Regions from separate parts of the Streptomyces sp. NPDC090083 genome, predicted to be linked through region 2. Evidence: riboswitches for the same ligand, from Rfam matches in the RefSeq annotation. Region 2 holds a riboswitch; each other region holds the start of a gene.

Evidence for each region. Region 2 has a riboswitch for cyclic di-AMP ahead of ACIPTO_RS37635 (C40 family peptidase). Riboswitches for the same ligand answer to the same signal wherever they lie in the genome.
Region 1: another riboswitch for cyclic di-AMP. It lies ahead of ACIPTO_RS00910 (peptidoglycan DD-metalloendopeptidase family protein); the one in region 2 lies ahead of ACIPTO_RS37635 (C40 family peptidase).
Region 3: another riboswitch for cyclic di-AMP. It lies ahead of ACIPTO_RS05230 (M23 family metallopeptidase); the one in region 2 lies ahead of ACIPTO_RS37635 (C40 family peptidase).
Region 4: another riboswitch for cyclic di-AMP. It lies ahead of ACIPTO_RS22070 (M23 family metallopeptidase); the one in region 2 lies ahead of ACIPTO_RS37635 (C40 family peptidase).

The regions. Positions count from the first base shown of each region.
Region 1 is NZ_JBIVED010000001.1:220,698-226,165, forward strand. Features, by position in the region: gene ACIPTO_RS00895 (Glu/Leu/Phe/Val dehydrogenase dimerization domain-containing protein) at 1-426, shown strand, start outside; gene ACIPTO_RS00900 (TetR/AcrR family transcriptional regulator) at 471-1,085, shown strand; gene ACIPTO_RS00905 (SGNH/GDSL hydrolase family protein) at 1,109-1,894, opposite strand; gene ACIPTO_RS00910 (peptidoglycan DD-metalloendopeptidase family protein) at 2,138-3,070, opposite strand; cyclic di-AMP (ydaO/yuaA leader) riboswitch at 3,075-3,237, opposite strand; gene ACIPTO_RS00915 (alpha-galactosidase) at 3,541-5,468, opposite strand, start outside.
Region 2 is NZ_JBIVED010000015.1:71,786-77,253, forward strand. Features, by position in the region: gene ACIPTO_RS37625 (ATP-dependent Clp protease proteolytic subunit) at 1-408, shown strand, start outside; gene ACIPTO_RS37630 (hypothetical protein) at 416-724, shown strand; cyclic di-AMP (ydaO/yuaA leader) riboswitch at 1,064-1,243, shown strand; gene ACIPTO_RS37635 (C40 family peptidase) at 1,247-1,720, shown strand; gene ACIPTO_RS37640 (ATP-binding protein) at 1,804-2,262, opposite strand; gene ACIPTO_RS37645 (helix-turn-helix transcriptional regulator) at 2,475-3,344, shown strand; gene ACIPTO_RS37650 (DUF397 domain-containing protein) at 3,354-3,578, shown strand; gene ACIPTO_RS37655 (8-amino-7-oxononanoate synthase) at 3,620-4,747, opposite strand; gene bioB (biotin synthase BioB) at 4,895-5,468, shown strand, end outside.
Region 3 is NZ_JBIVED010000001.1:1,281,166-1,286,633, forward strand. Features, by position in the region: gene ACIPTO_RS05215 (GNAT family N-acetyltransferase) at 1-1,169, opposite strand, end outside; gene ACIPTO_RS05220 (HPr family phosphocarrier protein) at 1,359-1,640, shown strand; gene ACIPTO_RS05225 (GntR family transcriptional regulator) at 1,803-2,525, opposite strand; gene ACIPTO_RS05230 (M23 family metallopeptidase) at 2,714-3,469, opposite strand; cyclic di-AMP (ydaO/yuaA leader) riboswitch at 3,482-3,634, opposite strand; gene ACIPTO_RS05235 (M16 family metallopeptidase) at 3,849-5,237, opposite strand; gene ACIPTO_RS05240 (pitrilysin family protein) at 5,234-5,468, opposite strand, start outside.
Region 4 is NZ_JBIVED010000006.1:37,112-42,579, forward strand. Features, by position in the region: gene ACIPTO_RS22060 (PrsW family intramembrane metalloprotease) at 1-1,204, shown strand, start outside; gene ACIPTO_RS22065 (aldo/keto reductase) at 1,217-2,161, opposite strand; gene ACIPTO_RS22070 (M23 family metallopeptidase) at 2,237-3,247, opposite strand; cyclic di-AMP (ydaO/yuaA leader) riboswitch at 3,259-3,415, opposite strand; gene ACIPTO_RS22075 (PP2C family protein-serine/threonine phosphatase) at 3,630-4,820, opposite strand; tRNA gene ACIPTO_RS22080 (tRNA-Met) at 4,928-5,001, opposite strand; gene ACIPTO_RS22085 (alginate lyase family protein) at 5,054-5,468, opposite strand, start outside.

The DNA of each region.
Region 1 (5,468 bases), on a different contig from region 2:
GGCGACCTCGAACTGCCCGGTGAGGACTGGCTGTCGGTGGACGCGGAGGTCCTGGTCCCGGCGGCGGTGTCGTACGCGGTCGACACCACCAACCAGCGGGGAGTCACCGCCCGCTGGATCGTCGAGGCCGCCAACATGCCGGTCCTCCCGGAGGCGGAGGAACTGCTCTCCGCGCGCGGGGTCGTCGTGCTGCCGGACGTCGTCGTGAACTCCGGGACGAACGCCTGGTGGTGGTGGACCCTCTTCGGCGACATCGGCGCCGACGCGGACGAGGCGTTCGCCCACACCCGGCGGTCGATGCGCGCCCTGATCGACCTGATGCTGGCCCGCGCGGAGGCCGACCGGACGACTCCGCGCGCCGCCGCGCACGCGATCGTCGCGGACCGGCTGCCGGTCATCGCGGAGCGGTTCGGCTGGTACCGGTGACGTACGGGGCGATACCCCAGTGGGCGACGGATTAGGGTGACCGCGTGGCGAGAGTGCGGTTGGGCGTGGCGGAGCGGCGGGCGGAGTTGCTGCGTGCCGCCGTGGAGCAGATCGAGGAGCGGGGCGTGGCGGCGGTCAGGATCGCCGACGTGGCCTCTGCGCTCGGGGTGAGCAACGCGCTGGTGCTCTATCACTTCTCGACCAAGGAGAAACTGGTCGCCGCCGCGTTCGCCTTCGCCGCCGAGGACGACCTCGCGCATCTGCGCAAGCTCCTCGGCCGCCGTACGACCGCGGTGCGCCGGCTGCGGGCAGCGGTGCGCTGGTACGCGCCGACCGGGCAGGCCAAGGGGTGGCGGCTGTGGATAGAGGGCTGGGCGGCGGCGCTGCGCGAACCCGCTCTCCTGGACGTCACGCGTGATCTCGACCGGCAGTGGAAGCGGGCCCTCGCCGAGGTCGTCGCCGAGGGGGTGACCGCGGGCGAGTTCCACTGCCCGGACCCGAGCGGTGCGGCGCTGCGCCTCACGGCCCTCCTCGACGGCCTCGCCGTACAGATGACGGCGTACGCCGGAACGGTGTCCCGGGCGCGTGCCCTGGAGTGGGTCGACGAGGCGCTCGCCCGTGAACTGGGGCTCGACCGGGCCGCGTTGACGACGTCCTGATCGACCTCTCCCCTGGCCTCGCCTCAGGCCACCGCCTCGATCCGCATCTTGATGGCGTCGGGAGACAGCGCGCCCTTCGCCTCCGCGTGGTCGCCCGAGGACTCGCCGCGCAGGCGGCGTCCGATCCACGGCACCAGGTACTCGCGCGCCCAGTGGACGTCGTCGCGCCGGATGTCGAGCGGGCCGCGCGGCGGCAGCGGGGGCCAGGGCTGGTCCGGGTCGGCCGGGACCTCCACGCCGAGGACCTGTCCGGCACGGAGCGCCACGCGCGTGTGCCCCTCGGGAGAGAGGTGCAGCCGGTCGCCGTCCCAGGCTCGCCGGTCCTGGATCGTCTTCAGGGACCACAGGTCGAGCACCGGGCAGCCGTAACGGTCGGCGATGGCGCGCACATGTCCGTTGTAGGTGGCGATCTTGCCGCGCAGGTGCTTGAGCACGGGCACGCCCCGGGTGTCGAAGCCGGTCGTCACCATGACGGTGCCGACGGCGCCGGTGAGGTCGGCGACCGCGCGCTCGAAGCGCTCGGCGACCTCGTCCGGGTCGGTGCCGGGGCGGATGATGTCGTTGCCGCCGGCGCAGAAGGAGACCAGGTCGGGGCCGATCTCCTTGGCCCGGGTGAGCTGGTCGGCCACGATCTGGTCGAGCAGCTTCCCGCGCACGGCGAGGTTGGTGTACGCGAAGTCGCCCTCGGGCCGGCGATCCGCGAGCAGTACCGCGAACCGGTCGGCCCAGCCGACCATCGCACCGTCGGGCCCGGGGTCGCCGACGCCTTCGGTGAAGCTGTCCCCCACCGCCACGTACGACCCGATCACTGTTCTGCTGTCACTCTTCGAATCGTTAGCCACGGCAACCATAATTCACCCTCGCCTGTGACCTACGCGATCGTATTTAGGGGTTGACGGACGGTGAGATAAGCCACTCGTAAAGGGTTGTCCAAAGTCGGAATAACTCTCTGACCAGGGGCGTTGATGCCGGAACTGCCATACGCCGAAGGCCGGACCCGGGGATCGGGGTCCGGCCTTCGGTGATGTGGGGTGCCCGTGCCGGGCCCGATGTCAGCCGACGGTGACGCCGTGCGAGCGGAGATACGCGACCGGGTCCACGTCCGAGCCGTAGTACGGCGTGGTCCGGATCTCGAAGTGCAGGTGCGGTCCCGTCACGTTGCCGGTCGCGCCGGAGAGGCCGATCTGCTGGCCCTCGGTGACGGTCTGGCCGGCCGAGACGGACAGCTGCGACATGTGGGCGTACTGCGAGTACTCGCCGTCCGCGTGGCGGATGACGACCTCGTTGCCGTAGGCGCCGTCGTAGGCCGCCGAGACGACCGTGCCCGCGGCGACCGCCTTGATGGTGGTGCCGGTCGGGACGACGAAGTCGACGCCCGTGTGGTAGCCGCTGGACCACATGCTGCCGGCGACGCGGTAGCCGGTACCGATGGTGCCGCCGGCCACGGGCAGGCCGTAGCCGGTGGAGGTGCTGGTGTCGGAGCTCTGCGTGGCCGACGACTCCTTCGAGGAGGAAGAAGCGGAGGACGACGAGGAAGACGAGGACGACGACGAAGTGCCGGACGGCGTCGACGACTTGGCCGTGTCCGTCCCGCTCGTCGTGGCCTTCTCGCCGAGGGAGAGCTTCAGGCCCGGGTGGATCATCGACGGGTTGCCGCCGATGGCCTCGCGGTTGTCGCGGTAGATCTTCTTCCAGCCGCCGGTGACGTCCTGCTCCTCGGCGATCTTCGAGAGATAGTCGCCCGACTTCACCGAATACGTCGTGACGCGCGCCGACTTGGCGGAGGTGGACTTCTCGGCCGCCGTCTTCTCGGCCGCCGGAACGGACTGAACCGCCTTTTCCGGAGCGGACGTCGTGGTCGCCGCATGGGCGCCGGTGGCACCCATGAGCGGAAGGGCGAGTGCCGCGCCGCCGGTTCCGGCGACGGCTATCGAGCGGGTGAAGCGCTGGGGCTTCGGGCGGCGGTGCTTACCCTTCGCGGGCATGGCGAATTCCTCTCCGGCGCCTGCGAGGTGAGCTGTCGGGTTCGGGCTGGAGATGCCCGGCCGCGCACGGGACGCGGCTTAACCCCGAGCCCGTTCCGGAGACCGGAACAGGCGTCTTGCCTGTGGGTCCCCCGCTCCTGCCGCATACGGGTGAGTGGATGCGAAGTCCGGTCGGCGGCAGGACTGGGCGTCCGTCCGGATTGGTGGCGAACGTAAGCGAGGAAGACGCAAAGGGACAAGCAGGAGGTTCCACGGATATGCGTTTCTTGTGATCCGCCGGAGGAATTCACCGTCACCCTCCGTGAATTCCCCCGGGACTCCGCTCTTCAATTCCCCAGCGGAAGCTTGTCAATTACGTGAACATGACTAACGACGCACGGTCACGGATATGACGCTGCTCACGTACACGAACCCCAGGTTCCTTTATTCCAGAGCGAGTTGGAACGAAGGCTGCAATTGGGACAGAAGGATCAGATGCGACGCAGTCGGAGAACCGTCGCATCCAGGTCACCGCGCAGACCGGTCCGCAGTCCGTGGTGCAACAGCACGGCACCCCGGTGGACTTCGCCCGTTTCGAGGCATTCGTACGACGCCGTCGGGTCGAGCCCGCGCAGCCGGAGCGCCAGGAGGGGCTCGCCGTAGTGCTGTGCCTGAAGGAGGGCGAGGACGACGGTCTCGTCGCCGCGGACGTACTGCACGGCGCTGAGTCCGCCCGTCGGCGGGCGGAGCCGGTGGAGGTCGCCGTGCTGCACCAGGGGCCGGATCTCCTTGTAGAGGTCCACCCAGCGGCGGGCCTCGGCGAGCTCCTCCTCGGTCCACTCCGAGAGGTCGCCGCCCACGCCGAGCACACCGGCCATGGCGCTCACGAACCGGAAGCGCAGGCTGCTGACGCGGCCGTTGAGCTGGGTGTTGGGGCTGTCGGTGACCCAGGCGGCCATCACGCGCGCGGGGTGGATCTGGCTGAAGCCGTGCTGGATGGCGAGCCGGTCCAGCGGGTCGGTGTTGTCCGAGGTCCACACCTGGTCCGTGCGGCTCATGACACCGAGGTCGATCCGGCCGCCGCCGCCCGAGCAGGACTCGAAGGCGACGCCCGGGTGGGCCGCCCGCAACCGGTCCAACAGGCCGTACAGGGCGCGCACATGGTCGACCCAGAGGCGCTGCGGGTAGCCCTCGCCCGGCCAGCCCGCGTCGGTGAAGCAGCGGTTGAAGTCCCACTTCACGTAGTCGATCGGGGCGCTGGAGAGCAGGCCGTGGAGCTGTTCCCAGAGGTATTCCTGGACGTCCTCGCGCGCGAGGTTCAGGACGAGCTGGTTGCGGAACTCCGTCCGCTTCCGCCCCTCCTGGTACTGCACCCAGTCGGGGTGTGCGCGGTACAGGTCGCTGTCCGCGTTGACCATCTCGGGCTCGACCCAGATGCCGAACTGCATGCCCAGGGCGTGCACGCGGTCCGCGAGGGGCTTGAGGCCGGCGGGGAAGCGGTCCGGGTTGGGCGTCCAGTCGCCGAGCCCGGCGCGGTCGCCGGTGCGGGCGCCGAACCAGCCGTCGTCGACCACGAACAGCTCGACACCCATCGCCGCCGCCCGCCGCGCGAGCACCTCCTGCTGGTCCTCGGAGATGTCGAACTGGGTGGCCTCCCAGGAGTTGTAGAGCACCGGCCGGTCCTGGTCCGCGTCCGGGATGACGTACGTCCGCTGGTACGCGTGCCAGATGCGGCTGGCGCCGCCGTGGCCGGTGTCGGTCCACAGGCCGGCGAAGACCGGGGTGGTGAACGACTCCCCCGGCGCCAGGAGCAGCAGCCCGGAGTCGTCGTACCCGGCGCCGCCGGTGATCTGCACGCGCGCGTCGGGGAGTTGGGCCACGGCGAGCCGCCAGGACCCCGACCAGCCGAGGGCGCAGCCGTAGACCTCGCCGCGCTCCTCGGTCGCGTCGGTGTCGAGGGCGACCCAGGGCAGGTGCTGGTGTCCGGTGTGGCCGCGGCGGCTGCCGATGACCTTCTCCCCGTAGGTGAGGTCGGAGCGCACCAGCCGGGACTCGGCGGCCCACCGGCCGTGCAGCTGCGACAGCCGCCAGCCCTCGCGCTCGGGCAGCGTCCAGGTCGCGGAGTCGGCGCGCAGCAGCTCCAGGGGCTCGGCGCCGTCGTTGTCGAGGGTCGTCCAGCGCTCGACGACGTCGCCGCGCGTCCGGTAGTGCAGCGTGATCACGAGACCGCCGTCCCGGAAGCGCAGCCGCAGTTCGTCGCCCTCGGTGTCGTGGCGCTCGAAGGCCCACTCCGTGCCGCGTCGCTCGGGCGTGCGCACGGAGAGGGCGGGGCGGGCGAAGCGGGGGCCGCCCTCGACGGGGTACTCCTCGCGGCCGTCGAGCCGGGACTCGAAGGAGGAGGCGTCGGGCAGCGGGCGGG
Region 2 (5,468 bases):
TTCACCGCGATGTCGGCGATCTACGACACCCTGCGGTTCGTCAGCTGCGACGTGGAGACGGTCTGCCTCGGCCGGGCCGGCTCCTCCGCGGCGGTGCTGCTGGCGGCGGGCACACCGGGCAAGCGGTCGGCACTGCCGGGTGCGCGGGTGGTGATCCACCAGCCCTCGCTGCCGGAGCCGGTCCAGGGTCAGGCGAGTGATCTCGCCCTCCAGGCGGCGGAGTTGGCGCGCACCCGGTCCCGCCTCGAATCCCTGCTCGCCCTGCACACGGGCCGGACGGTGGAGCAGGTCAGCGCCGACATCGAGCGGGAACGCACCCTGGATGCCCGACAGGCCCTGGAATACGGACTGGTGGACCGGATCGTGGCCCCCCGCACGACCTCGCTCACCGAGCCGGGCGGGGAGTGAGCCGACGATGCTGCCGCCGGAGCTGCCGCCGTTGCCCGCACTGACGCGTGCCGAGGGCGAGTTGATCGACCGTTATCTGGATGTGGCCGACCTGCTGGGCCGGATCAACCCGGCGCGCGACGGTGACACGTACCGTGGTCTGAGGGCCGCTCAGGCGCTCGTGGCGAAGGCCGCCGAGCTGCGGGACGCGCTGGCGCTGATGCACCAGCGGGGCGAGGCCGAGCTGCACGCCCCCACACTGGCCCGTGCGCTGCGCGTGCTGGACGGGGAGCGTCGTACGGCGCGCGTCACGATCCCCGTACCCTCCGACAGTTGAGGGACGCGGAGCCGTGCGGGGCGGAGGCGAAACGAGCCGAACGGCGTACCCCCGATCGGCGTAGGCGCTCCTCCGTCCGCGAGGCCTCCCGGGTTGCGCAACACGCGTGGTCCGAGGGCTCCCTGACGGGTTCCGGTGCTGGTCCGAGGGGTGCGTGCCGCTCGACACCCGATCGAACACGGGGGTGTCCACCCGAACGGGTGAGTGGTGAGTAACCCCACAAATACCCGGTTCCGTTGGGATTTTCGGACATGCATAGGTGAAGATCCCTGTCTGACGACAAGACCCCGCCGCAGCGGCGGGGCGATCCGGGCGGACGCCGAGTCCTGCCGCCGCCCGGATGACAGGTCGACAGGATTGCATCGGCAGGAGTGGAGGACCCAAGCACGACGGGTCGCCGGGACGGTCACGCCATGACCGGGTCGAGCAGCCCTTGGGGTGAAGCCGCGTCAGCGGCCGGGCAACTTCGCCAGCCCGAATCCGACAGGTCATCCTTCACAGGCGGCTGACGAAGGGTTGCGCATGACTGCGCTCAATCGTGTCCCGTCGCTGATGGTCAGGGCCGGTACGGCCTCGGCCTTCGCCATCGCCGCCGTGGGCGGTTCCGTCGTGATACCGGGCGTCGCATCCGACGCAGCGGCCGCGACACCCGCGACGAAGGCACTCCAGGTCGCGGCGTCCAAGAAGGGCGCTCCGTACAGGTACGGGGCCACCGGACCGGGCCGCTTCGACTGCTCCGGGCTCACGTTGTACTCGTACAAGAAGGCGGGCAAGAAGCTGCCTCGTACGGCTGCCCAGCAGTACAACAAGACCCACCACATCTCGGCCAAGAGCCGCAAGGCCGGGGATCTCGTGTTCTTCCACTCGGGCTCCAGCGTCTACCACGTCGGCATCTACGCCGGGAAGGGAAAGATCTGGCACGCCCCGAAGACCGGGGACGTGGTGCGGCTGCAGAAGATCTGGACCAAGAGCGTCTGGTACGGCCGGGTCAGCTGACCCGCGCCGAGTCTCCCGAGGGGGTGGCGGCCACCTGACGGTCCGCCACCCCCTCGGGCGTCCGCAGCGTTCCGGGAGCGGTCCTACGGCTCCTGCTGGCCCGCGGCGCCCACCGGCCGGGCCGGTACGGTCCAGGGCACCTCGACGGAGACGGTCTTGCCGCCCTCCCGGGTGGGCCGGACGGAGAGTTTGCCGCCGCACTCCGCGGTCAGCCAGCGGATGATCACCATGCCCCGGCCGTTGTCCTGCTGGACGGCGGCCGGCAGTCGTTTAGGGAAGCGGGGATGGCTGTCGGTGACCCCGATGCGCAGCTGTTCGTCACGCTCCAGCTCGATGTCCACCGTGAAGGTGGGTGACTGGCCGAAGGTGTGCTGGACGGCGTTGGTGGCGAGTTCCGACACGATGAGACGGATGGTGTCGGCGGCCTCCGTGTCCGCAGGCAGTCCCCATTCGGCCAGGGTTCCGACGACGTAGGTGCGGGCGGCGGACACCGAGGCCGGATCGCTCGGCAGAGTGACGGATGCTTCCAGATGGTCTGCCATGGCGCGGTCGTCCCTTTCCCGCGGGACCGATGTCCGTCACAGCGCGGATGGTTCGAGTACGGTCCCGGACTGGTGCTTCTTCGCCAGACTGCCATTACCTCGGCGGTAACGGTGCCGATCCACCAAGATATGCATATATCTGTCGCTCGAAGCGGTGAACTCTGCGACCCCAGACCGTATTTGGGCGGCTCGGAAGGAGTAAGGAGAAACCCATGCAGTACGGTCCCGCGGTGCGGCGCCGGAAACTGGGCGCCGAACTGCGCGCGTTGCGTGCGGAGGCGGGGCTCACCAGCGGAGAGGCGGCCCGGCTCGTCGGCTGGCACCAGTCGAAGGTGAGCCGGATCGAGACCGGAGCCAGTGGCGTGAAACCGCCTGACGTCAGGTTACTTCTGGACGCCTATCAGGTCGCCGACCCACAGCTTCGGGACATGCTCCTCGTCCTCGCGGGCTCCGAGGAGGGCGGCGGCCGGCACCACTGGTGGCACGCCTACCGGGGTGTACTGCCGCCCGCCTACCGGGACTTCATCAGTCTGGAGTCACAGGCCTGCACGCTCCGCACCCTGGAGACCTCGGTGGTCCCCGGCCTGCTGCAGACGCCGGAGTACGCCCGCGCGGTGACCCGGGCCGCCGTGGGAGGCCCCGACAACGACGGCCCCGAGCGGCTCGACGCGCTGGTGCAGGTGCGGCTGGCCAGGCAGGACGTGCTGCGCGCGGATCCGCCGCTGGAGCTGAGCGTGGTCCTGGACGAGGCGGTGCTGCGCCGGGAGGTGGGCGGTCCCGGAGTGATGGCGCGTCAGCTGGACCGGCTGGTGGAGGCGGCGCGGCTGCCCCAAGTCCGGCTCCAGGTACTGCCGTTCGCCGCGGGGGCGCACATCGGCATCACCGGGCCTTTCGTTATCTTCTCCTTTCCGAGCACTTCTGATCTGGACGTGGTTGTTCTCGACCACTTGACGAGTAGCCTCTACCTCGAACGGAAAGAAGACCTAGAGGCCTACAGCGAGGCCTTCAGCACCCTTCAGTTCCACGCCCTTTCGCCCGAGGATTCGTCGGATTACATCGCCGGGATAGGTGACGGCGCGTAAGGAGGCACCATGTCTGCACTGCCTCGGAACGTACCTTCCAGTTCTGAACTGTCCGGCGTGCGGTGGCTGCGCAGCAGCTACAGCACGGGAGCGAACAACTGCGTCGAGGCGGCCCGTCCGCGCTCAGGCCTCCGCGCGGGGCTGCTCGCCGTACGCGACTCGAAGGACCCGCAAGGACCCGCCCTGCTGTTCTCCCCCGAGAGCTGGACGGGGTTCCTCACCGCGTTCCACTGATCTGTCCGCCCGTCAGCGGCGCACGGCCGTGTCACGCCGACTCATGGTCGCGTCCCGCCGATCACCCGTACAGCGCGTTCGATCTCGGCCCCGGAGAGGTCCGCTCGGGCGGTCAGCCTGAGCCGTGAGATGCCGTCGGGCACGGAAGGAGGACGGAAGCAGCCCACGGCCAGCCCTGCCGTACGGCAGTCGGCCGCCCACCGCACGGCCGCCTCCGGGGACGGCGCACGCACCGAGACCACGGCGGCGTCCGGACGCACCGCTTCCAGGCCCGCCGCGGTCAGCCGCGTGTGCAGATCACCCGCCACGGCGCGCGCCCGGGCAGCCCGCTCGGGCTCGCGCCGCAGCAGCGTCAGCGCCGCGAGCGCCGCACCGGCCGCCGCCGGCGCGAGGCCCGTGTCGAAGATGAACGTCCGCGCCGCGTTGACCAGATGGTCGATCACGCGCGCGGGCCCGAGCACGGCACCGCCCTGGCTGCCCAGCGACTTGGACAGCGTGACCGTCACGACCACGTCCTCGTCGCCCGCGAGCCCCGCCGCGTACGGCGCACCGCGTCCGCCGTCGCCCAGTACCCCGAGCCCGTGCGCGTCGTCGAGCAGCAGCCCCGCGCCGAACTCCCGGCACGCCTCGGCGAGCGCGCCCACCGGCGCCGCGTCCCCGTCCACGGAGAACACCGAGTCGGACACGACGACGGCCTGCCCCTCGTGCGTCCGCAGCGCCTTGCGCACCCCGTCCGGATCGGCGTGGCCGACGACCTGGGTGGTGCCCCGCGCCAGCCGGCAGCCGTCGATGAGGGAGGCATGGTTGCCGGCGTCGGAGACGATCAGCGAGCCGTGCGGGGCGAGCGTGGTGACGGCCGCGAGGTTGGCGGCGTAGCCGGAGGAGAAGACGAGGGCGGCCTCGAAGCCGGTGAACTCGGCCAGGTCGCGTTCCAGTCGGGTGTGCAGCTCGGTCGTGCCGGTGACGAGTCGCGAGCCGGTCGATCCGCCGCCCCAGGTCCGTGCCGCGTCGGCGGCCCCCTCGACGACCTCGGGATGGTGGGCCAGGCCCAGGTAGTCGTTGCTCGCGAGGTCCAGGAGCGGTGAGTCGGCGGGACGGGGCCGCAGGGTCCGGACGAGCCCGGCGCGGCGGCGCCGCTCCGCCTGCTCGTCGATCCAGCCGAACGCCATGGTTCCTCCGGGGCTTTTGTAGGCAGTGCACAGACACTAATCGGACGACCGGCCGCCCTTGGTGTGGTGATACCCACACCGCCAGCTTCATGTCTTGTGCATTCTCTCCTTGGCCGCGGGCGGTCCCGTAGGACAGGATCGGGCCTCATGGACCTGCTGAACACGCTCGTGGACAAGGGGCTTCGGCGCGAGCTGCCGACCCGCGCGGAAGCTCTCGCCGTCCTCTCCACCTCGGACGACGACCTGCTGGATGTCGTGGCCGCGGCCGGAAAGGTGCGCCGGCACTGGTTCGGCCGACGGGTGAAGCTCAACTACCTCGTCAACCTCAAGTCCGGCCTGTGCCCCGAGGACTGCTCGTACTGCTCGCAGCGGCTCGGCTCGAAGGCCGACATCCTGAAGTACACCTGGCTGAAACCCGACGACGCCTCGAAGGCCGCGGCGGCCGGTGTGGCGGGTGGCGCCAAGCGGGTCTGCCTGGTGGCCTCCGGCCGGGGCCCGACGGACCGGGACGTGGACCGGGTCGCGGGCACCATCAAGGCGATCAAGGACCAGAACGAGGGCGTCGAGGTGTGCGCCTGCCTCGGTCTGCTCTCCGACGGCCAGGCCGACCGGCTGCGCGAGGCCGGGGCGGACGCCTACAACCACAACCTCAACACGTCCGAGTCGACGTACGGGGACATCACCACCACGCACACGTACGCCGACCGCGTCGACACCGTGC
Region 3 (5,468 bases), on a different contig from region 2:
CCGGTGACCCCGCCGCCGCGCCGGTGCAGTCGGGACAGCAGGGCGATGCCGATGGCACCGGACTGGGCGAACAGGCCGATGCGTCCGGGGCGCGGCATCTGGGGGGCGAGGGAGGCGTTCAGCCGTACGCCGGCCGCGGTGTTGATGACCCCGAAGGCGTTCGGTCCGATGATGCGCATGCCGTACGTGCGCGCGTGGCGTACGAGTTCGCGCTGCCGCTCGCGTCCCTCGGGGCCGCTCTCGGCGTACCCGGCGGTGACCACGACGAGCCCCTGCACCCCGTGTTCTCCGCATTCGGTGACGACTTCGGGGACATGCTCGACCGGTACGGCGACGACCGCGAGGTCCACGGGGCCTTCGATGTCGCGCACCGAGCGGTGGGCCGGCACGCCGTCGAGGTCCTTCCACTCCTCGGGGAACGCCTTGTTCACGGCGTACAGGCCACCGGTGAAACCGGCGTCCCTGATGTTGTCGAGAACGCTGCGGCCCACCCCTCCGGGGGAACGGCCGACACCGACGACCGCGACCGAGCCGGGCACCAACAGCCGTCGTACGGACCGCGCTTCGGCGCGCTGTTCCCGCGCGCGCTGCACGGCGAGGGACCGGTCGGTGGGTTCGAGGTCGAACTCCAGGCGGACGACACCGTCCTCGAAGCTGCGCTTCTGGGTGTAGCCGGCGTCCGTGAACACCTTGATCATCTTGTTGTTGGCGGGCAGCACCTCGGCGGCGAAGCGGCGGATGCCGCGCTCGCGGGCGACGGCCGCGATGTGCTCCAGGAGGGCGGACGCGACGCCCCTCCCCTGGTGGGCGTCCTGCACGAGGAAGGCGACCTCGGCCTCGTCGGCCGGGGCGGAGGCGGCTCGCCCGTCGGCACTAATGCGGTCATAGCGTACGGTGGCGATGAACTCGCCGCCGACGGTGGCCGCGAGTCCCACCCGGTCCACGAAGTCGTGGTGCGTGAAGCGGTGGACGTCCTTGGCGGACAGGCGGGGATACGGCGCGAAGAAGCGGTAGTACTTCGACTCGTCGGAGACCTGCTCGTAGAAGCTGACCAGGCGATCGGCGTCGTCGACGGTGATGGGCCTGATGCGCGCGGTACCCCCGTCGCGCAGCACCACGTCGGCTTCCCAGTGGGCGGGGTACTCGTGCCGGTCCGACGAGGTCTGCATGGGGCCCAGCGTACGGCTCGCGTCCGACAACGGCGCGAGGCAGTCTGTGGGGAACAACAGCGCGCGGGGAGTGGGGCCGAGGCCGCGGTCCGACACCCCGTTCCGGGCGGTCCTGCGGACCGGTCCGGGCTCGCTTCACGTGTGGGAAACTGGTCTAGACAACCCTGAGACTCTGAAGGGCAGCATCACATGGCTGAGCGCCGCGTCAACGTCGGCTGGGCGGAGGGCCTTCACGCCCGCCCCGCCTCCATCTTCGTCCGGGCCACCACGGCCTCGGGTATCCCCGTGACGATCGCCAAGGCCGACGGCAACCCCGTCAACGCGGCCTCCATGCTCGCGGTCCTGGGCCTCGGCGCCCAGGGCGGCGAGGAGATCGTCCTCGCGTCGGACGCCGAGGGCGCGGACGCGGCCCTCGACCGCCTCGCGAAGCTGGTCGCGGAAGGCCTCGAGGAACTCCCCGAGACCGTCTGAGCGTCACCCCATTGAGGGGCGCGGCGCTTTTGGCCAAAAACCCGATGCGCCACAACCTCGAAGGGCTCGTCCGAATTACCGGGCGAGCCCTTCGCATTTCCATGTGCGGGCAGCTTGAATAATCCCCCGCGAATTGACCCCTCTTTGTATACGGTGCCCGTGTTAATGCCGCAGACCCGACATGTTTACGGGAGGTTGCGAAGTCCTCACACGGTCCGTGGCGCCCGCGGTGTTCGCAGGGTTCGCGGCGTTCGCCCCGCCGGGAAAGCGCAGCCGGTGCGCGGTGCCCGCGCGCTCGGTGTGCAGGGCGGTGATCGCCCGGGCGCGCTCGGCGTCGCCGCGGGCCACGGCGTCCACGATGGCACCGTGCTCGGCCCAGGACTCAGCGGGGTTGGCCGGGGCGTCCACCACGTACATCCAGGCGATCTTGTGCCGCAGCTGGGTCAGCATCGAGGTCAGCGCAGGGCTCCCGGAGGCCTGGGACAGCGTCTCGTGGAACCAGCTGCCCAGGGAGCGCAGATCCTCGCTGTTGCCCCGCCTGGCCCGCTCCTGCCCCAGCCTGACGAGGCCGCGCAGCACCTTGAGGTGGGCCTCAGTGCGCCGCTGCGCGGCCCGTGAGGCGCCGAGCGGCTCCAGCAGCATCCGCATCTCCAGCAGGTCGGCGGCCTCCTGCTGGGTCGGCTCCGCGACGCACGCGCCCGCGTGCCGCCGGGTCACCACGAACCCCTCGGCCTCCAGCGTGCGCAGGGCCTCCCGGACGGGAACGCGCGAGACCCCGTACCGGCGCGCGAGGAGTTCCTCCGTGAGCCGGCTGCCGCGCTCGTGGACACCGGCGACGATGTCGTCCCGGATCGCCGTGCATACCGAGTGCGCCGGAATACGCATGTCCGACCTCCGCCTTAATCCCCGTGAAACGTCGACGATTGACGTGTGTTCGGTGACTCTATTGCAGTGAGCGGGAATTTCCGATGGAGGGCCGGAATCCATGCATATTTTTTGGACAGGAGGGCTCCGGAAACGCCGAAAGCCCCGGCCGGGCGGGCCAGGGCTTCGGGAAGTGCGGTGCCGTGTCGTCAGACGTCGACGCCGTGCTTGCGGAGGTAGGCGACGGGGTCGACGTCCGAGCCGTACTCGGCGGTGGTGCGGGCCTCGAAGTGGAGGTGCGGTCCGGTGACGTTGCCGGTCGCCCCGGAGAGGCCTATCTGCTGGCCCGGGGTGACGCTCTGGCCGACGGAGACACCGATGGACGACAGGTGGCCGTACATGGTGTACATGCCGTCGGCCATCTTGATCACCACTTGATTGCCGTACGAGCCGCCCCAGCCGGCCTCGACGACCGTGCCGGAGCCGACCGCGTGGACGCTGGTGCCGGTCGAGGCATGGAAGTCGACCCCGGTGTGGGCGCCGGAGGACCAGAGGGAACCGCCGGTCTTGTAGCCGGTGGAGACGTACGAGCCGGTGACCGGGGCGACGAAGGCGTTGAGCCTCTTGCGCTCGGCGGCGCGGGCGGCGCGCTCCTTGGCCTCGTGCTCCGCCTTGGCCTGAGCGGCGGCCCGGAGCCGGGCGTCCTCCTTGGCCTGCGCCTCGGCGGCTGCCTGCTGCTGGGCGGCGGCCTGGGCGTCGATCTTCTCGGCCACGGAGTCGCCGATGGCGATGACGGGGGTGAGCCCGGTCTGTTCGGCGGCGGGCTCCGAGGCGAACGCCGGGGCGCTCGCGAGGGTGCCGACGACGCCGGTGGTGGTGAGGGCCGCGACGCTCGCGACGCGCACGGTGGTGCGATGGGTCCTGCCCGGGCGGCGGTGCTTCCCGGTGGCGCGCGTGAACGCCATGGAGTGGCTGGTCCTTTCCTTCCTTCTCGCCTACCGGGTTAGCTGACGGGTTCGGAGCAGGAAGGTCTCCTACGGACCCCCTTCACGGGCGTCCGATTCACCCCAGGGACATGGGTCCCCGGCTCCCCTGGCTCGCGCCGTACGGGGACTCGGCGATGACTGTCCGGTGCCGCGAGTGCGGCGCGGTGCCTGACGGACAGCCGGACCGACGCTAAGGGGGGCCACTTTCAATCCCCAAACGGATCACGGTTTTTGTTGCACACGCCACAGGGCAGACAGGCAACCTCTCCCCCAATTCGGACAATAGGGGGCCCTGGTGACTCTTCAGTCGCCAGGGCCCCCACACGCGCGTGCCGCTCGCCGGCCCGCTACGGGGTGTCTACTCCGCCGGGACGACGGTCACTTCGCCGATGCCGAGCGCCTCCACGGGCGCCTTGATCTGCTCCGCGTCGCCGACCAGGACCGTCACCAGACGGTCCACCGGGAAGGCGTTCACGACCGCCGCGGTGGCCTCCACCGTGCCGGTCGCGGCGAGCTGCCGGTACAGCGTCGACTGGTAGTCGTCGGGCAGGTGCTGCTCGACCTGGTCGGCCAGCGTGCTCGCGACGGCCGCGGCGGTCTCGAACTTGAGCGGCGCCACCCCGACGAGGTTCTGCACGGCGACGTCGCGCTCGGCGTCGGTGAGACCCCCCTCGGCGAGGGTGCGCAGCACCGTCCACAGGTCCTCCAGCGCGGGACCGGTGTTCGGGGTGTCCACGGAGCCGCTGATGGCGAGCATCGCGGCGCCGGTGCCGTCGGGCGCCGAACGCAGCACCTGGCCGAACGCCCGCACACCGTAGGTGTAGCCCTTCTCCTCGCGCAGGACGCGGTCCAGGCGGGAGGTGAGGGTGCCGCCGAGGCAGTACGTGCCGAGCACCTGGGCGGGCCACAGCCGGTCGTGCCGGTCGGCTCCGACGCGGCCGATGAGCAGCTGCGTCTGGACGGCGCCGGGACGGTGCACGATCACGACCCGCCCGGTGTCGTCGGCGGTCACCGCCGGCACGGGGCGCGGCTGCGCGGAGGAGCCCGTCCACGACCCCAGGGTGTCGTCGAGCAGCGCGTCCAGGTCGATGCCGGTGAGGTCGCCGACGACCACGGCGGTGGCCGTCGCGGGGCGGACGTGCCGCTCGTAGAAGGCGCGGACGGACGCCGAGTCGATCTTCTCGACGGTCTCCTCGGTGCCCTGGCGCGGACGCGACATGCGCGAGGTCGCCGGGAAGAGCTCCTTGGAGAGCTCCTTGGCGGCGCGGCGCGAGGGGTTGGCCGTCTCGTGCGGGATCTCGTCGAGGCGGTTGCGGACCAGCCGCTCGATCTCGCTGTCCGCGAAGGCGGGCGCCCGCAGCGCGTCGGAGAGCAGGCCGAGGCCCTTGGCCAGGCGTGAGGCCGGGACCTCCAGGCTGAGGCGCAGCCCGGGGTGGTCGGCGTGCGCGTCGAGCGTGGCACCGGAGCGCTCCAGCTCGGCGGCGAACTCCTCGGCGGAGTGCTTGTCGGTGCCCTCCGAGAAGGCGCGCGCGGTGATCGTGGCGACACCGTCGAGACCGGCGGGTTCGGCGTCCAGGGGCGCGTCCAGGAGCACCTCGACGGCGACGACCTGCTGGCCGGGACGGTGGCAGCGCAGGACGGTCAGGCCGTTGGCCAGCGCGCCGCGTTCGGGGGCCGGGAAGGCCCACGGCTTGGCCTCGCCGGCCTGGGGCTGCGGGTGGAATTCCATCGTGGCGAGCTCGGTCACTTGGCCGCCTCCTCGTTCTCGTCGCCGGCCTCTGCTTCGTCGTTCTCGTCCGCGGCGGGCTCGTAGACGAGCACCGCGCGGTTGTCGGGGCGCAGGCGGGCCTTGGCGACCTCCTGGACCTCCTCCGCCGTCACGTCGAGGACGCGCTGTACGGCGGTCAGGGCGAGCTGCGGGTCGCCGAACAGGACGGCGTACCGGCACAGTTCGTCGGCGCGGCCCGCGACCGTGCCC
Region 4 (5,468 bases), on a different contig from region 2:
CGTCGCGCTGATCACCCTGCTCACCCTCTCCGGGCTCGTCATCCTGGCGCTGGTCCGCCAACAGACCGGTACGGAGGGGTTCCTGGTGGGTCTCGGGCTCGCCGTACTGCCCGTGCCCCTGCTCCTCGGCGCCTTCCGCTGGCTGGACCTGGTCGACCCCGGGCCCTGGCGCACCCTGCTCTTCTCCTTCGCGTGGGGCGCCTGCGCCGCGGCGCTCATCGCCATCGTCGCCAACAGCTTCGCGACCAGATGGATAGCGACGAACACCGCGGACCCGACGAGCGCGGACACCCTCGGCGCGACGGTGATAGCACCGATCGTGGAGGAGTCCGCGAAGGCGGCGGCCGTCCTGCTCGTCTTCCTGTTCCGCAGACGGGACTTCACCGGGATCGTCGACGGGATGGTGATCGCCGGGGTCACCGCCACCGGCTTCGCGTTCACCGAGAACATCCTCTACCTGGGCACCGCCTTCGGCACCGACCAGCTCACCGGCGACAGCGGCTTCACCTCCGTCACCGCGGCGACCTTCTTCGTGCGCATCGTCATGTCCCCCTTCGCGCACCCCCTGTTCACGGTGCTCACCGGCATCGGCTTCGGCATCGCCGCCCTCTCCCCCGGCCGCCGCCCCGTCCGCCGCGTGCTGGCCGCGCTGACCGGCCTCCTCCTCGCGATGGGCATGCACGCGGTCTGGAACGGCTCCTCGACGTTCGGCCAGTACGGCTTCTTCGAGGTCTACGGCCTCTTCATGGTGCCCGTGTTCGGCCTGCTGACCTGGCTCGCGGTGTGGACCCGGCAGCGTGAACTCCGCAGTGTGCGCGAGGAGTTGCCCGTCTATGTGCACGCGGGCTGGCTGCCCCCGTCCGAACCCTTCGTGCTCGGCTCGATGAAGGCCCGCCGGCTGGCCCGCGCGTACGCCCACCACCACCTCGGCCGCCAGGCGGCCCGCTCGGTGGCCCGGTACGAGGCCCGCGCGACCACCCTGGCGTTTCTGCGGCACCGGGCGCGCCGGGGCCGCGTCGGCCCCGATTTCGCCGTACGGGAAAGGGAGTTGCTGCACGAGCTGTGGCTGCGCCGGGAGGTGGCGCGTCCCGCCCTGGACTACGCGGCCCGCCGCACGGCGCCCCCGGTACCGGTGCTGGTACCGCCGTGGCCGCCGGTGTACGGGTCGTACGGGACCGCCCTGTACAACCCGTACCGGTCGTAGCTCCAGGGGCGGTTACGCCGATGCCTGCGTGAGGCGGGCGATCTCCGGTTCCGTCAGCGTCAGTTCGGCCGCGCCGAGCAGCGCGGGGAGCTGTTCGACCGTGCGGGCGGAGGCGATCGGGGCCGCGACCGTGGGCTGCGCGGCGAGCCAGGCGAGGGCCACGGTGGCGACCGGGGCGTCGTGCGCCTGGGCGACCTCGTCGAGGGCGGTCAGCACCTGCTGGCCGCGCTCCGACGCGAGGTACTGCGCGGCGCGTCCGGCCCGCGGGCTGTCGACCGTCGTACCGGCCCGGTACTTGCCGGTGAGGAAGCCGGCCGCCAGCGAGAAGTACGGGAGGGCCGACAGTCCGCCGCGTGCAGCGACGTCCCGGAGTTCGCCCTCGTAGGTGTCGCGGGAGACGAGGTTGTAGTGGGGCTGGACGGCGACGTAGCGTGCCAGGCCCTCGCGGTCGGAGAAGTCGAGGGCGGCCTGGAGGCGCTCGGGCGAGATGTTGGAGGCGGCGATGTGCCGCACCTTGCCCGCCTTCACCAGGTCGTCGAGCGCGCCGACGATCTCCTCGACCGGCACCTCCTCCTTGTCGAAGTGCGGGTAGTACAGGTCGATGTAGTCGGTGCCCAGGCGGCGCAGCGAGGCGTCGGCCGCGGCCTTGATGTTGGCGGCGGACAGGCCCGGGTACTCGGGGTGCTGGCTGACCTTGGTGGCGATGACGACGTCGGAGCGGTTGCCGCGGGCCTTGAGCCACTTGCCGATGACGGTCTCGGACTCACCGCCCTTGTTGCCCTCGATCCACGCCGTGTACGAGTCGGCGGTGTCGACGAAGTTGCCTCCGGCGGCCGTGTAGGCGTCGAGCACGGCGAAGGAGGCCGCCTCGTCGGCGGTCCAGCCGAACACGTTGCCGCCGAGGTTCAGCGGGAAGATCTCCAGGTCGGACCGGCCCAGCTTGCGAAGAGAAGTCATGCTCGACGTCAACGCCCGCGCCGGAACCGGATATTCCGGCACGACGCGGGCGGACGGTGTCGATTCAGGGGCCGGTCAGGGGTTGAGGCCCTTGCTGCGCAGCCAGGGCGCCGGGTCGCTCGCGGTCGCTGCACCGTTGACGTGCACCTCCAGGTGGAGGTGCGGCCCGGTGACGTTGCCGGTGGCGCCCACGCGGCCGATGACCTCGCCGGTGGAGACCTTCTGCCCGACGCTGACGTTGATCGAGGACTGGTGGCAGAACCACAGCTCGGTGCCGTCGTCGAGGGTGAGGATCGTGCGGTACCCGTAGGACCCGGCCCAGCCCGCCTCGGTGATCGTGCCACTGTGGATGGCCTTGATCAGCGTGCCGGTGGGCGCGGCGAAGTCGAGACCCGTGTGGTACCCGGAGGACCACATCGAGCCGGCCTGGCCGAAGGTCCCGGTGATCGTGTACGAGGCGACCGGCAGCGTGTACTGCTTGGCCAGCGCGGCGAGCTTCGCGGCCTCGGCCTTCTTCTCGGCGGCGTCCTCCGCGGCCTGCTTCGCCGCGGCGGCCTGCTTGGCGGCGGCCTGCTCGGCCTTGGCCGCGGCGTCGACGTTCTGCTTGGCGACGGCGGCCTCGGCGGCGGCCTGCGAGCGGCCGTCGACCTGCACCTGCTGCGACTCGGCCTGGGCCATGATCCGGTTGCGGAGCAGTTCGCCCGCGTCCGAGGTGCCCTTGGCGGTCTCGGTGGTGGTCACGCCGACGCTGCTGAGCGCGGTCGCGGAACCCTTGGGGGTGCTGCTGGACGAGTCGTCGAGCAGGTGGCCCACCGAGGGCAGGTCGGGCAGGGAGATGGAGACCGGCGGCTTGCCGGTGTTGGCGCTGGCCATGCCGCCCGCGCTGACGGCGGCTATGACACCGACGCCCAGGACGGTGGAGCTGCGGGCGAATCCTCCGCCACCACGCTGCTTCGCGACACGGTGCTTGCCGCGGTTGGGGGAGACGGTCTCCGCGCTGGGATTCCACTCCTCCCAGGGGCCCTCGTCGGGGCGGTAACCGCCGTAGACGACAGGGGCTTCAGGGGCAGCCTGGTTTGACGCCACGTGGGCGTGCTCCTTTCCTTCCTTCTCGCCTACCGGGTTAGCTGACGGGTTCGGAGCAGGAAGGTCTCCTACGCGCGTAAACCGGACGTGTCTCCACGACGGTCGACGAGCGATTCACCCCAAGTGGTGGTTCCCCGGTTCCCTTGCGGGATTCGGCGCGTGCGCACGGAGCCGTCTCTTGTGACGGCCGGGACGACCGCGCTGCGTTATCGAACGTTAATAGACACGGGCACCCGTTTCCAAGCTGTTCGGCTTGATCATTAACCTTTCCTTGCTGGACGAACGGCCCACCACCGGCGAAAAACGGGCGAGTTGGCCAAGTCTCAGAATTCCCACAGCTATTGACGGTATGTCAGTTGTTATGCGGAGGGCTCCCGCCCGGTCACACCTGGTGACGGGACCGGGGATGCCGTACGGCGATCATCGCCATGTCGTCCGTCATCCAGCCCCCGGAGTACCGCCGCACCTCCCTGGCGAGGATGCCGAGCAGCGCCTCGGGGCTCCGGAAGGTCCGCCCGGCCAGCCGTGCCGCCGGGTCGTAGAAGTCCCCTCGGGAGTCCCGCGCCTCGGACAGCCCGTCGGTGTGCACGAGGAGGGTGGCCCCGCCCGGGAACGCGAACTCCTCGGCACGGTCGGGCCACACCCCCAACTCGCCCATCCCCAGGGGCAGTGCGGGCTCCCGGACCTGCAACGTGCCGACGGTGCCGTCCACGTGGAGGAGCAGCGGCGGCGGGTGCCCCCGGTCGACGATCCGTACGACGCCGTCGCCGTGCGGGAGTTCGGCGAGGATGGCCGTGGTGAACCCCTCGAACGCGTCGAGCCCGTCGCGCCGGGTGCCCTCCCGCGCGAGCGCCCGCTCCAGCCGCTGCGCGACCGCCTCCAGGGTCGCCTCCTGCTCGGCGGCCTCCCGGAACGCCCCGATGACCACGGCGACGGCGGCGACCGCGCCCATGCCCTTGCCCCGCACGTCGCCGACGACCAGCCGTACGCCGTGCGGGGTGTCCTGCACCGCGTACAGGTCGCCGCCGATGAACGCGCCCTCCTGCGCCGCCTCGTAGCGGGCCGCGATCTCGAACCCGCCGATCCGCTCGGCCGGTTGGGGCAGCACGGCCCGCTGGGCGGCCTCGGCGATCTCGCGCGCGGAGGCGAGCTGTTCGCTGCTGCGGCGGACCAGGAGGTTGATGAGGACGGCGAGGACGGCGACCGTCGCCACGGTGGCCGTCTCGGTCACCGCGTCGGTGTCGTGGACGATGCCGAGCCGGATGTGGACGGCGAGGACGACGGCGACGGACGCGAGGCCGATGAGGACGGTGCCGCGCCGGGAGTAGAGCGGGGCGGCCATCAGCGGGGCGGCGGTGAAGAGCGGGGCCGCGGTGAAGTCGGCCGGGGTGAGGTAGTCGTAGAGCGCGGCGGCGATCAGCAGCAGGACGGGCAGGCGGCGGACGACGGCGCGGGTGTACGAGATCCGGCGCCCCTCGGGCCGGGGCGCGGGGCTGTTGCCGAGGCCGGGGTCGGGCACGGGATCGCCGGGCAGACGCCCACCGGCTCGCACATACGGTCCCTCCTCCTCCACGGGTCCAGTTTTTCCCGGTGGGGAGAGGGCGGCGAGCGGGGTGGGCCGACAGGGGGAGAAACACCTAGGGCCGGAACCCATTTCTGGATTCCGGCCCTAGGCCTGAGTAGCGGGGACAGGATTTGAACCTGCGACCTCTGGGTTATGAGCCCAGCGAGCTACCGAGCTGCTCCACCCCGCGCCGTTGTGTTCACAACTATACGCCATTCGCGGGGCCGGATGTCACACGGGTTTCAGTCCGCCGGATTACCGGCGTGCGTGAGGGTCTCCCAGGAGACGAAGAGGTCGTCGCTGCCGGCCGGCCGGGTGGACTCGGCGAGCCGGTGCGCGGCGGGCACCTTCATGCCGAGCCGGTTCTCCAGGTGGTTCACGGCGACCTCCAGGTCGGGGCCCATGTTCCGGTCGACCTTGCCGCCGCACAGCCACGCGGGCGCGGGCTCGCCGAGCTGGTAGCGGGAGTGGAACTCCAGGGCCGCCTTGAGCCGGTCCTTGACGCCGTCGTAGAGGTCGACGCCCTGGTGCCAGGCGGTCTCGGCGATGTGCGCGGTCGCCGCCAGCGAGTAGCCGACGTGCTTGAAGTTGCGGCAGGTCTCCTGGGCCAGGCCGTCGCGGAAGGTCGTCTGCTTGAACCAGTACGTCGTCAGCTTC